2 regions of the Streptomyces sp. LaBMicrA B280 genome follow, and region 1 is predicted to be linked to the other one. Evidence: riboswitches for the same ligand, from Rfam matches in the RefSeq annotation. Region 1 holds a riboswitch; the other holds the start of a gene.
The links. A riboswitch is a leader RNA that binds a small molecule or an ion and turns the genes downstream of it on or off. The one in region 1 is predicted to bind S-adenosylmethionine.
Positions count from the first base shown of each region.

Region 2: it holds a riboswitch for S-adenosylmethionine, as region 1 does, so the genes downstream of both, ACLF5H_RS19175 (aminotransferase class V-fold PLP-dependent enzyme) here and thrC (threonine synthase) in region 1, are expected to answer to the same signal.

Region 1 covers NZ_JBMJCT010000011.1:358,216-365,092, forward strand. The annotation lists gene groL (chaperonin GroEL) at 1-1,167, opposite strand, end outside; gene ACLF5H_RS11890 (cold-shock protein) at 1,485-1,688, opposite strand; gene ACLF5H_RS11895 (MoaD/ThiS family protein) at 2,133-2,411, opposite strand; gene thrC (threonine synthase) at 2,408-3,691, opposite strand; SAM riboswitch class I at 3,710-3,855, opposite strand; gene ACLF5H_RS11905 (glucosyl-3-phosphoglycerate synthase) at 4,017-4,961, shown strand; gene ACLF5H_RS11910 (alpha,alpha-trehalose-phosphate synthase (UDP-forming)) at 5,045-6,472, shown strand; gene otsB (trehalose-phosphatase) at 6,460-6,877, opposite strand, start outside.
Region 2 covers NZ_JBMJCT010000021.1:44,229-51,105, reverse strand. The annotation lists gene ACLF5H_RS19185 (cytochrome b) at 1-159, shown strand, start outside; gene trpD (anthranilate phosphoribosyltransferase) at 298-1,362, shown strand; SAM riboswitch class IV at 1,469-1,585, shown strand; gene ACLF5H_RS19175 (aminotransferase class V-fold PLP-dependent enzyme) at 1,748-3,088, shown strand; gene ACLF5H_RS19170 (Lrp/AsnC family transcriptional regulator) at 3,128-3,409, opposite strand; gene ACLF5H_RS19165 (rhomboid family intramembrane serine protease) at 3,406-4,143, opposite strand; gene ACLF5H_RS19160 (hypothetical protein) at 4,292-4,531, shown strand; gene ACLF5H_RS19155 (NYN domain-containing protein) at 4,584-5,927, shown strand; gene ACLF5H_RS19150 (NlpC/P60 family protein) at 6,139-6,877, shown strand, end outside.

The DNA.
Region 1 (6,877 bases):
CTCCTTGAGCTCCACCTCGGTGGCGGCACCGGCCTTGATGACCGCGACGCCGCCCGCGAGCTTGGCCAGGCGCTCCTGGAGCTTCTCGCGGTCGTAGTCCGAGTCGCTGTTCTCGATCTCGGCGCGGATCTGGTTCACCCGGCCGTTGACCTGGTCGGAGGAGCCGGCACCGTCGACGATGGTGGTCTCGTCCTTGGTGATGACGACCTTGCGGGCGCGGCCCAGGAGGTCCAGGGTCGCGTTCTCCAGCTTGAGGCCGACCTCCTCGGAGATGACCTCGCCGCCCGTGAGGATGGCGATGTCGCCGAGCATGGCCTTGCGGCGGTCGCCGAAGCCCGGGGCCTTGACGGCGACGGACTTGAAGGTGCCGCGGATCTTGTTGACGACCAGGGTCGACAGGGCCTCGCCCTCGACGTCCTCGGCGATGATCAGCAGCGGCTTGCCCGACTGCATGACCTTCTCCAGGAGCGGGAGCAGGTCCTTGACGGAGCCGATCTTGGAGTTCGCGATGAGGATGTACGGGTCCTCGAGCGACGCCTCCATGCGCTCCATGTCGGTGGCGAAGTAGGCGGAGATGTAGCCCTTGTCGAAGCGCATGCCCTCGGTGAGCTCGAGCTCCAGACCGAAGGTGTTGCTCTCCTCGACGGTGATGACGCCTTCCTTGCCGACCTTGTCCATCGCCTCGGCGATCAGCTCGCCGATCTGGGTGTCGGCGGCGGAGATGGACGCGGTGGAGGCGATCTGCTCCTTGGTCTCGACGTCCTTCGCCTGCTCCAGCAGGGCGGCGGAGACGGCCTCGACGGCCTTCTCGATACCGCGCTTCAGGGCCATCGGGTTGGCACCGGCGGCGACGTTGCGCAGGCCTTCCTTGACCAGGGCCTGGGCGAGCACGGTCGCGGTGGTCGTACCGTCACCGGCGACGTCGTCCGTCTTCTTGGCGACTTCCTTGACCAGCTCGGCGCCGATCTTCTCGTACGGGTCCTCGAGCTCGATCTCCTTGGCGATGGAGACACCATCGTTGGTGATCGTGGGGGCGCCCCACTTCTTCTCGAGGACGACGTTGCGACCCTTGGGGCCGAGCGTCACCTTGACGGCGTCCGCGAGCTGGTTCATGCCGCGCTCGAGGCCGCGCCGCGCCTCCTCGTCGAACGCGATGATCTTGGCCATGTGAAGTGGTCCCTCCAGGACTGGGGGTGATTCCTTCGGACCGCGCCCGCGCCCGCGACGGACGGTTCGCCGGCCTGTGGTTCCTTGCCCCACATGGCCTGCGGACCTCACCGACCCGGTCCTTCGTTGTCACTCTCACCTTCAGAGTGCTAACGCAATGATTAGCACTCGGCATGGTCGAGTGCAAGCGCCTTGGCCCTCCTCGGGCCACCTCGGCGGCCGGGTCAGCCGGAGGCGAACACGCGCGGGGCCCGGACCCGGGCACGCCGAAGGGCCCGCACCCTGTGCGAGGTGCGGGCCCTTCGGTGGAGAAACGTTCAGACGGCGACGCGAACCATGTCGGCCTGCGGACCCTTCTGGCCCTGCGAGATCTCGAACTCGACTCGCTGGCCCTCCTCCAGGGTGCGGTAGCCGTCCATCTGAATGGCGCTGTAATGGACGAAGACGTCCGCACCACCGTCGACCGCGATGAAGCCGTACCCCTTCTCCGCGTTGAACCACTTGACGGTGCCCTGAGCCATGCCTAACTCCCCTATTACTGGCCCTTGCACAGATCCGCACTTCGCGGACCCGGGTCAGACCTCGCCCCCCGATGTGTCGGGGGCGTGCGCCGGAACGCGTCGACCGCGGCTGAATGTATCTGTCCAACTGCCGTCTGCAACAGGTCAATTGGACGAGAATTCTGGACGCGAACGATCCGGAATGTGGGGAGAATTCATCCGAATGCAGGGCAAGTCGGGCCCCGTAAAAGACACAAAAGCCGCGGAAAGCCCGTGCATTTTGGCTACTTCTTATCGGGCCCGCGGAAGAGAATCGAGGGCTTACCCTCGATCACCGGAGGGCGCGTTCCCCAACTGTACCGCGCTCAATCACGCAGAATTGCCCCCTCCGCTTCTCTCACGGAGAGGGCAATCCGATGCACTTTTGGTGACCGTCATTACCTAAGGTAATGATCGATCATCCGGTCAGCAGCCGCCGGCCACCGCCGGGATGATGGAGACCCCCGCGCCGTCCGGGGTGGAGGTCTGAAGGCCCTGCTCGAAACGGACGTCGTCGTCATTGACGTAGACGTTCACGAACCGGCGCAGCTTGCCCTGGTCGTCCAGAACGCGGGCGGCGATGCCGGTGTGGTTCTTCTCCAGGTCCTCGATGACCTCGCCGAGGGTGGTGCCCTCGGCGGCGACCTCGGCCTGTCCGCCGGTGTAGGTGCGCAGGATGGTGGGGATGCGAACGGTCACGCTCATGCGAGGCCAGCCTCTCGGAAGGAGTCCAGGTTCGGGCGGATGGTGGCGGTCAGGCCGGTGCCGGCCACCGCGTCGAGGGTCTTCAAACCGTCGCCGGTGTTGAGGACGACGGTGGTCTTCGCCGGGTCGAGCGCCCCGCTCTCGATCAGCTTCCGCGTGACGCCGACGGTCACGCCGCCCGCCGTCTCGGCGAAGATGCCCTCGGTGCGGGCCAGCAGCTTGATCGCGGCCACCACCTGCTCGTCCGTCACGTCCTCCACCGCGCCGCCGGTGCGCCGGGCGATGTCCAGGACGTAGGGGCCGTCGGCCGGGTTGCCGATGGCGAGGGACTTGGCGATGGTGTCCGGCTTCTGGGGCCGGACCACGTCGTGGCCCGCCTTGTAGGCCGTCGACACCGGCGAGCAGCCCTCGGCCTGGGCGCCGAAGATCTTGTACGGCCGGTCCTCGACCAACCCCAGCTCGATCAGCTCCCGGAGCCCCTTGTCGATCTTGGTGAGCTGGGAGCCGGAGGCGATCGGGACCACGATCTGGTCCGGCAGCTGCCAGCCGAGCTGCTCGCAGATCTCGTACGCCAGGGTCTTGGAGCCCTCGGCGTAGTACGGCCGCAGATTCACGTTGACGAAGCCCCAGCCCTCGCCGGCCGGGTCGCCGATCAGCTCGGAGCAAAAGCGGTTCACATCGTCGTAGTTGCCCTCGATGCCGACCAGCTCACCGCCGTAGACCGCGGCCATGACGACCTTGCCCTGCTCCAGGTCGTGCGGGATGAACACGCAGGAGCGCAGCCCGGCGCGGGCGGCGGCGGCGCCGACGGCACCGGCCAGGTTGCCGGTGGAGGAGCAGGACAGGGTGGTGAAGCCGAAGGCGCGGGCCGCCTCCAGGGCCTGGGCGACGACCCGGTCCTTGAAGGAGTGGGTCGGGTTGCCGGAGTCGTCCTTGACGTACAGACCGCCGGTGACGCCGAGCTCGCGGGCCAGGTTGTCGGCCTTGACCAGCTTGGTCCAGCCGGGGTTGATGTTCGGCTTGTCCGCGACATCGGCCGGGACCGGCAGCAGCGGGGCGTAGCGCCAGATGTTGGCGGGGCCGTCCTCGATCCGCTTGCGCAGCTCTTCGGTGTCGTAGGCGGAGAAGTCGTAGGCGATCTCCAGCGGGCCGAAGCATTCCGCGCAGGCGAAGACCGGGCCGAGCGGGACGCGGTGGCCGCATTCGCGACAGCTGAGGGCGGCGGCGGGGCCGAGATCGACGGTGGGGGTACCGGAGGTGGCAACTGTCTGCACAGCCATGGGAGGCGAGGCCCTTTCTCCTCATCTTCCTCACGACGCACTTCGCCGTGAGACGGATTTGGCACCTTCCCTAGCCGGGAGCCTCGCTGTGATGAGAACGAGAACCGACTGGAGGGTTGCCGGGGCTTCATCGGGCCGTGTCCCTCTGCCCCTCTGGATGAGCGGTATTCGATTGTGTCCGCAGTGCTGCGGTGTGTCCGCGCGCGACCCCCGACATGCGATGGTCATCGGCGTTGCTCAAGACTGTAACCGAAGGCCTGGAGAGTTGAGATAGTCGTCCGTACCGCGAGACGAGCCGCGAGACGAGCGTGAGGAGCCGGGGACCGTGCTGGAAGAAGTCGAGCGCTGGATGGGCAACCGCTCCTGGTCCGTGCGCGATCGGCCGGCGCACCAGGTCCTGGCGGCGAAGGGGCGCACCGGCCAGACCATCAGCGTGGTGCTGCCCGCGCTCGACGAGGAGGAGACCGTCGGCGAGATCGTCGCGGCGATCCGGCGGGATCTGATGGAGCGGGTGCCGCTCGTCGACGAGGTCCTGGTGATCGACTCCGGCTCCACCGACCGCACCTCCGAGGTGGCCGCCGCGGCGGGCGCCCGGGTGGTGCACCGGGACGCGATCCTGCCCCGGATACCCGCGGTGCGGGGCAAGGGCGAGGTGCTGTGGCGCTCGCTGCTCGTGGCCACCGGGGACCTCATCTGCTTCATCGACGCGGACCTGCGGGAGTTCTCCTCCGACTTCGTCCTCGGCATCGTCGGCCCGCTGCTCACCGAGCCGGACGTGCAGCTGGTCAAGGCGATGTACGACCGTCCGCTCGCCGGTACGGCGGGGCAGGGCGGCCGGGTCACCGAGCTGATGGCGCGCCCGCTGCTGAACATGCACTGGCCGCAGCTCGCGGGCTTCGTGCAGCCGCTGGGCGGGGAGTACGCGGCCCGGCGCTCGCTGCTCGAACAGCTGCCGTTCCCGGTCGGGTACGGGGTCGAGCTGGGCATGCTGGTGGACGCGCTGCACCTGGTGGGCCTGGACGCGCTGGCCCAGGTGGACGTCGGGGTGCGCAAGCACCGGCACCAGGACGGGCAGGCGCTCGGCCGGATGGCGGCGGCCATCTACCGCACGGCCCAGCTGCGGCTGGCCCGCGGCCATCTGGTGCGCCCCGTGCTCACCCAGTTCGAGCGGGGGGTCTCCGGTTTCGAGCCGCGCACCTACGCGGTGGACACCGAGGAGCGGCCGCCGATGACCGAGATCGCGGAGTACGCCCGCCGCCGGGTGGCGTGAAAGCGCAGGTACGGCGCGTTGCGCGGATGTTCCGGAGCGGTCCGCGGGTTTGAGTGTTTCCGGGCCGGGCTAGGTTCTGGACCATGGCTTCCACGCACGGTGCTGAGGTGCTGGTCGCGTCCAATCGCGGCCCGGTTTCGTACGAGACGGGCGAGGACGGCTCGCTGCGCGCCAAGCGGGGCGGCGGCGGACTGGTCTCGGGTCTGTCGGCGATCGGACCGGAGACGAACGCGGTCTGGGTGTGCGCCGCGCTGGGCGACGGCGACCGGGCGGCCGTGCGCCGCGCGGAGGGCGGGCTGCTGCCGGAGGCGGACACCGGCGGGCAGCGGGTGCGGATGCTGGACATCGACCCGGAGGTCTTCGCCGCCGCGTACAACGGGATCGCCAACTCGGTGCTCTGGTTCGTGCACCACATGCTGTACCAGACCCCGCTGGAGCCCGTCTTCGACGCGGAGTTCCGGCGGCGGTGGGCGGCGTACGAGGAGTACAACCGGGCGTTCGCGAAGGCGCTGGCCGAGGAGGCGGGCGAGGGCGCGGCGGTGCTGATCCAGGACTACCACCTGGCGCTCGCCCCGCGGATGCTCCGCAGGCTCCGGCCCGATCTGCGCATCGGCCACTTCTCGCACACGCCGTGGGCGCCCGCGGAGTACTTCCGGCTGCTGCCGGACGACATCGCGGCACAGCTGCTGACCGGGATCCTCGGCGCGGACCGGGCGGCGTTCCTGACCCGGCGCTGGGCGGACGCGTTCACCGAGTGCTGCCACGCGGTGCTGGGGCCCGGGATCCCCGCCGGTACGCGGATCGGGGTGCACGGCCTGGGCGCGGACGCCGAGTTCCTGCGGGAGCGGTCGAACCGGCCGGACGTGGCCGAGCGGATGGCGGCGCTGCGGGCGGAGATCGGCGAGGGCCGCCGGACCGTCGTCCGGGTCGACCGCACCGAGCTGTCCAAGAACATCGTGCGCGGGCTGCTGGCGTACCGGCAGCTGCTGGACGAGCACCCCGAGTGGCGGGAGAGGGTCGTGCACGTCGCGTTCGCGTACCCCTCCCGGCAGGACCTCGCCGTGTACCGGGACTACACGGCTCAGGTGCAGCGGGTCGCCGAGGAGATCAACTCGGCCTACGGGACGCCGGGTTGGATCCCGGTGGTGCTGCATGTGAAGGACGACTTCGCCCGCTCCCTGGCCGCGTACCGGCTGGCCGACGTGGCGCTGGTCAACCCGATCCGGGACGGCATGAACCTGGTCGCCAAGGAGGTGCCGGTCGTCTCCGACGAGGGCTGTGTGCTGGTGCTCTCGCGGGAGGCGGGGGCGCACGAGGAGATGGGCGAGGACGCGCTCACGGTCAACCCGTACGACATCACGGGCACGGCCGAGGCCCTGCACACGGCGCTGACCATGCCGGCGGCGGAGCGGGCCGAGCGCTCGAAGCGGCTGGCCGCGGCGGGCACGGCGCTGCCGCCGGCCCGGTGGTTCCTGGACCAGCTGGGCGCCCTGGACGATCAGTCCAGCTGAGCCGCCAGCGCGGTGAGGAGTGCGACGACGCCCTCGGGGCCGTCGACCACCAGGTCCGCCCGCTCGGCCAGTTCGGTGACCTCCGTGCTGCCGCTGCACACGAGGAGTCCCGGGGTGCCCTCGGAGCGGAGCTTGTCGACGGCGGCGTAGGCGGGGAGGTCGCCGAGGTCGTCACCGGCGTAGAGGACGGATCCGGCGCCGGTCTCGCGGAGGTACGCGCCGAGGGCGACGCCCTTGTCCATGCCGGGCGGGCGCAGTTCGAGGACCATCCGGCCGGGTTCGACGATCAGCCCGTGGCGGGTCGCGAGATCGGCGAGGGGGGCGCGCAGGGCCTCGTACGCGGCCTGCGGGTCCTGCGCGCGGCGCGTGTGCACGGCGACGGCGCGGCCCTTCTCCTCGATCCAG
Region 2 (6,877 bases), on a different contig from region 1:
GGCCCCGCGGTCGACGAGAACGGTGTCGAGCGCAAGGTGACGGCGTCCGAGAAGCTCCGGGCGAAGCTGTCCACCGCCTACTACGGCGAGGACAACCAGATCCCGAAGCCGACCTCCGAGGAGTACAAGGAGATCACGAGCGGCCACGGCCACCACTGATCCCCGCGTCGCCACGCCACAGAGGGGCCCCGTCCGCGAGCCGGACGGGGCCCTTCCCCGTGCCGGGGGCTCGATAAGGTGGGTACGGGTTCTCCCCACCGAGCACCACCGAACATGACTTTTCCCTAGGAGCGGCTGATGAGCGCTGTGACCCCCGCTGGAGGCGACACCGCGGCGGGCCGCTCCTGGCCCGTCCTGCTGAACGGCCTGCTGACCGGCCAGAACCTGTCCGCGGACGACACCGCCTGGGCGATGGACCTGATCATGCGGGGCGAGGCGACCGACGCCCAGATCGCCGGGTTCATGGTGGCGCTGCGCGCCAAGGGCGAGACCGTCGAGGAGATCTCCGGTCTCGTGCGCACCATGTACGAGCACGCGAACGTGATCGAGGTGCCCGGCCCGGCCGTGGACATCGTCGGCACCGGCGGGGACGGCGCCAAGACGGTGAACATCTCCACCATGTCCTCGATCGTGGTCGCGGGCACCGGCGCCAAGGTCGTCAAGCACGGCAACCGTGCCGCCTCCTCCGCCTCCGGCTCCTCCGACGTCCTGGAGAAGCTGGGCATCAACCTCCAGCTGACCCCGAGGCGGGTCGCCGAGGTCGCCGAGGAGGCCGGCATCACCATCTGCTTCGCGGTGAAGTTCCACCCCTCGCTGCGTCATGTCGCCGCCGCACGTGGCCAGTTGGGCATCCGTACGACCTTCAATGTGCTCGGCCCGCTGACCAACCCGGCGAAGGTGCGCGCCCAGGCGGTGGGCGTCGCCGACCCGCGGATGGCGCCGGTGGTGGCCGGGGTCTTCGCCGAGCGCGGCAACTCCGCGCTGGTCTTCCGCGGCGACGACGGCCTGGACGAGCTGACCGTCACCGCCACCTCCCGGGTCTGGGTGGTGCGCGACGGCAAGGTCTCCGAGGAGGTCTTCGACCCCCGGGACGTCGGCATCGAGCTGGTCCCCGTGGAGGCCCTGCGCGGCGCGGACGCGGCTTATAACGCGGAGGTCGCCCGCCGGGTGCTGGACGGCGAGCGGGGGGCCGTACGGGACGCGGTGCTGCTGAATTCGGCGGCGGCCCTGGTGGCCCTGGAGCCGACCGACGCCCCGCTCACCGAGCAGCTGCGCGAGCAGATGGTGAAGGCGGCCGAGTCCATCGACTCGGGCGCGGCCAAGCGCACGCTGGAGCGCTGGGTGGCCGCCAGCAACGCCTGACGGCCTGACGGCCTGACGGCCTGACGGCCCCAGGCCGGCGGCTGATCGTCCCGCGATCCGGACACGGGTTGCGGGACCTCGATCTTTTCGCGTACGTTCCCTGCCAGGTCATGAGTGACAGTCATGAGGCCCCGGCCGACTGTCCGGCAACCCTCCGTCCGTGGCGGGGTGCCCCGGGTGAGGACCAGGTCGTAGGCAGCGAGGTCTACGGCAAGCGCGGACCCCTCGGGCGCTGTTGACAGCGCCGGGCCAGGGGTCCTGGTCGGCCGAGGGAGCCTCCCGTGAGCAAGCGAATGCGCTAGGGCCGCTGAGCCCCGCCTCCGCGCACCCCTTTCACCTTTCTTCCGTACGCCTCCTTCGGCGTGCGTTCTCACGGGAGTTCCCCATGTCTGTCTCCACCGTCGCCGTCGACCCGTCGATTTCCACCCCGCTGCCCGTTCTGGGGCGAGATGTCACCGTGCCGCTCGTCACCGGCGGCACCATCACCTACGCGGCCCTCGACTACGCGGCCAGCGCCCCCGCCCTCCAGCGCGTCTGGGACGACGTCGCCGCCTACGCGCCGTACTACGGCAGCGTCCACCGGGGCGCCGGGTACCTCTCCCAGTTCTCCACCGACCTGTTCGAGAAGGCCCGCCGCACGGTCGCGGAGTTCCTCGGCTGCCGCGCCGACGACCAGGTGGTCTTCACCCGCTCGACCACGGACTCGCTGAACCTGCTGGCCCGGGTGGTCCCGGCCGACTGCCGGGTCTTCGTCTTCGAGACCGAGCACCACGCCTCGCTGCTGCCCTGGCGGGAGGACCAGGTCAGCTACCTGGACGCGCCGCGCAGCCCGGCGCAGGCCGTCGAGACGCTGGAGCGGGCCCTCGCCGACCGGGACCCGTACGGCCCGGCCCTGGTCTGTGTCACCGGCGCCTCCAATGTCACCGGCGAGCTGTGGCCGGTGCGTGAGCTGGCCGCCGCCGCGCACGCGCACGGCGCCCGGATCGTCCTGGACGCCGCCCAGCTGGCCCCGCACCACCCGGTCTCCCTCGCCGACCTGGACGTCGACTGGGTCGCGCTCTCCGGGCACAAGCTGTACGCCCCGTTCGGCGCGGGCGTGCTGGCCGGGCGCGCGGACTGGCTGCGGGACGCCGAGCCGTACCTCGCGGGCGGCGGCGCCAGCCGCAGCGTCGCCCGGCGCGCGGACGGAGGCGTGCAGGTGGAGTGGCACGAGAGCGCCGCCCGGCACGAGGCGGGCTCCCCGAACGTCATCGGCGCCTACGCCGTCGCCTCCGCCTGCCAGGCCCTCACCGAGGCCGGCTGGGACGCGCTGGTCGCCCGCGAGCAGTACCTGATCGACCGGGTGCGCGCGGGCCTCGCCGAGATCCCGCAGGTCAGGGTGTTGTCCCTGTTCGGGGACGACGCCCCGCGGGTCGGCGTGCTCTCCTTCGTGGTGGACGGCTGGAACAGCTCCCACTTCGCGGCCGCGCTCTCCGCCGAGTACGGCATCGGCGTCCGCGACGGCCTCTTCTGCGCCCACCCGCTGCTGCGCACCCTGCTGGGCTCGGCCCCGGAAACCCCCGCGGAGTGCGGCGCCCCGTCCCTGAACGCCCTTCGCGCGAGCTTCGGCGCGGGCACCCCGGACGAGCATGTGGACCGCTTCGTCACGGCCGTACGGCAGCTGGTGACCGAGGGCGCGAAGTGGACGTACCGCACGCAGGAGGGGCGCTGCGTGCCGGTGGCGTAGCGGGCTGAACGGGCCGACGAGGCGGCTTTCGGCGGACGGTCAGGAGTCCAGGCCGATCGCGAACGCCGCCTCCAGGTCGTGCTGGGAGTACGTCCGGAACGCCACATGCGTGTCCGTCGCCTCGACGCCCGGGATCTTGCTGATCCGGCCGGGGATCACATCGGCCAGGTCCTCGTGCTCCCGCACCCGCACCATGGCGATCAGGTCGTACGTACCGGTGACGGAGAAGACCTCGCTCACCGACTCCAGCGAGGCGATCTGCTCGGCGATCTCGGGAATCCGGTCCACGCTGGTCTTGATCAGGACGATCGCGGTGATCACGGCTGGTTCTCTCCCTCGGGGGCCGGTTCAGATGCGCATTTCACTCTATCCCCACGCCCGTGGCGCACCCACGCGTAGACGAACCCCGCCCCGAACCCCACCAGGTGCGCCAGATACGCCACCCCCGGCCCCTGCGCCGAGCGCCCCGCCGCCAGCCACTGGAGCGTCACCCAGAACGGCAGCACGACCCACGCGGGAAAGCGCAGCGGCAGGAAGAAGAGGAACGGCAGGAGACTGGTGACACGGGCCCGCGGGAACAGGAAGAGAAACGCCCCGAGCACCGCCGAGATCGCCCCCGACGCGCCCACCAGCGACTGCTCGGAGGTGTCGTTGGCGACCGCGTAGCCCAGCAGGGCCAGATAGCCGCAGCCGATGTAGAAGAGGGTGAACTCCACCCGGCCCATCCGCTCCTCGGTCAGCACGCCGAAGACGAGGAGGAAGAGCATGTTGCCGAGCAGATGCACCCAGTTGCCGTGCACGAACAGCGCCGTGACCGGGGTCAGCGCATGCGCCAGGGGCCCGGCGAACAGTTCGGCCGGGACCACCCCCCAGGTCCTGAAGTACACCCGCTGCGCGTCCTGGAGCACATACCCGGTGCCGTATCCGGGGACGATCCCGGAGGCCGGGCCCAGGACGAAGATCAGACAGCACAGGGCGATCAGGCCGTACGTCATCGGCGCGTCCCGAAGTGCCCTGGAAGTCCTGCCGGCCGCCGCGCTCCACTCGCTGATCATGAACACAGAGCATGACGTAACCGGACGCAAGCTGACAGACCGCCTCGCCGCCTTGGATGGACGGGCGGCGAGAGGCCGCCAGGCCGTAGGGTTACGAGCCACACGCGTCGGCCCGCCGGCGCGGTCCGACCGACCTGAGAAGGGCACGATGACGGTTCCCCAGCCGACCGCCACGACGCGATGGCGCTGCACCCTGTGCGGCAACCTCACCCGCTTCGACGTCACGCGCTCCTCGAAGGCCGTGGAGTATGTCCACCTCGACCTGGCGGGCGAGCCGACGGTGGAGGAGCGCCAGGTGGTCAGTGAGACCATCGAATCGGTGCGCTGCCGCTGGTGCAACGCGGTGGACCAGGTGGAACTCGTGGACAGGCCGGGCACCGACTCCTGACGGGGCCGGGCCCGAAGAGGCATTTCTTCGGCAAGACAGTGGGGTGTGACGGATGGTGGAGAGCGCAGGCGGGGGGCCGGGCGACGGCACCGCTGAGGTGCTTGACCGTCCGCTGTCCGACGGGGTGCGCCGCAGGGTCGTCGCGATCGTCTCCGAGTGCTTCGGCAAGCTGACGGTGGCGGAACTGCCCGCCCAGCTGCGACAGTACGCCCGGTTCGCCCCGAATCGTCGCGCGAAGTTCGCCGGGAACGCGATGGCCGCGGCGCTGGAGACCGACACGCTGTTCCGGCAGCGGATCGGCGAGAAGTTCCGCGCCGCGCAGCCGGAGCTGGCCGGTGCCCTGGAGGCCGGCTCCGTGCCCGCGGCCGTCGACCCGCTCGATGTGGCGGCGGCCGCCTGTGTGCTGCGCCCGGCGGGCTGGGTGAAGCTGGTCACCGCGGCCGGTGAGGAGGCCCAGCGCGCCGACGCCGAGCGGGCCGACGAGGAGAGCCGCGCCGAACTGGAGCGGCTGCGCGCCGAACTGGACCGCGCCCGCGAGCAGACCAGGACCGAGACCGAACGGCTGCGCGCGGAGCTGGAGTCGGCGAAGCGGGACCTGGAGTCGCTGAACCGCAAGCTGCGCTCCGCGCAGAGCGATGTGCGCCGGGGCGAGGCCGCGCTGCGCAAGGCGCAGGGCGAGATGGACGCAGTACGCGCCGAGGCGGGCGCCCGGGCGTCGGCCGCGGAGAGCGAGTCGCGGCGGCTCAAGGCGCGGCTCGGCGAGGCGGAGGCGGCCCTGGAGGCCACCCGCAAGGCCGCCCGCGAGGGGCGCAGCGTGGAGGACATGCGGGTACGGCTGCTCCTCGACACCCTGCTGGACGCCACCCAGGGCCTGCGGCGCGAACTGGCGCTGCCGCCGGTGTCCGTGCGCCCGGCCGAGACCGTCGACGCGGTGGAGCCCGGCCGGATGACGCCGAAGGACATCGCGACACGCGCCCTGTCCGAGCACGACCCGGCCATCCTCGACCAATTGCTCGCGCTGCCGCAGGCGCATCTGGTCGTCGACGGCTACAACGTGACCAAGACCGGCTATCCGCAGATGCCGCTGGAGAAGCAGCGGCTGCGGCTGCTCGGCCAGTTGTCCGCGCTCGCCGCGCAGACCGGCGCCGAGGTGACCTGTGTCTTCGACGGCGCCGAGCTGGCCGCGCCGGTGCTGCTCGCGCCGCCGCGCGGGGTGCGGGTGCTGTTCTCCAAGCCGGGCGTCACGGCCGACGAGCTGATCCGCCAGCTGGTGCGCGCGGAGCCGCCGGGCCGGCCGGTCATCGTCGCCTCCACCGACCGCGAGGTGGCCGACGGCGTGGCGCGGGCGGGTGCCCGGCCCGTGGCCTCTGCGGTACTTCTGAAGCGACTGTCCTGAAGGCCCAACGGGCGTAGGGAATGCCCGAATTGGCCGTCCCCTCACGCAACGTAGGGTCAATCGGCCATCACTGCTCGTGGATTGTGTGCAAAGAATGCATTGCGTGACGGGAATTTTTGCCGTGAGGATTTGAATGATCACAACATGGTCACTAGGGTCGGGGCTCGAACCTCCGAACGGGTGAACACTCACAAGAAGGAGTTCGTCCTCCGTGGCGTCCCACCGTCGACCCAAGCAGCAGAGCCGTGCACGCGTGACCGTGCTGACCACCGCAGCAGCCGCCGCCGTCGTGCTCAGCGCGAACGCCGCGAACGCCGCGCCGAGCGAGAAGCTCAGCAAGGACCAGGTCAAGTCCAAGGTCGACAAGCTGTACGAGCAGGCCGAGCAGGCCACCGAGAAGTACAACGGCGCCAAGGAGAAGCAGCAGAAGCTCCAGAAGGAGATCTCCACGATCCAGGACAACGTCGCGCGGGGTCAGGAAGACCTCAACAAGCTGCGCGACGGCCTGGGTTCGCTGGCCACGGCACAGTACCGCTCCGGCGGTATCGACCCCTCGGTCCAGCTCTTCCTCTCCTCCAACCCGGACGACTTCCTGGACAAGGCGTCCACCCTCGACCAGCTGAGCAGTCAGCAGGTCGACGCGCTGCGCAAGATCCAGAGCAAGCAGCGCGAGCTCGCCCAGGAGCGCTCCGAGGCCACCGAGAAGCTCAAGGACCTCGCGGACACCCGCACCGAACTGGGCAACAAGAAGAAGGACGTCCAGGGCAAGCTCGCCGCGGCCCAGAAGATCCTCAACAGCCTCACCGCCAAGGAGAAGGCCGACCTCGCCGCCCAGCAGCAGCGTGCCGACCGCTCCTCCAGCGAGCGGGTGAACCTCGGTGACGCCCCGCCCGCCTCCGGCAGGGCCGCGGCCGCCTTCGCCGCCGCCCAGGGCCAGATCGGCAAGCCGT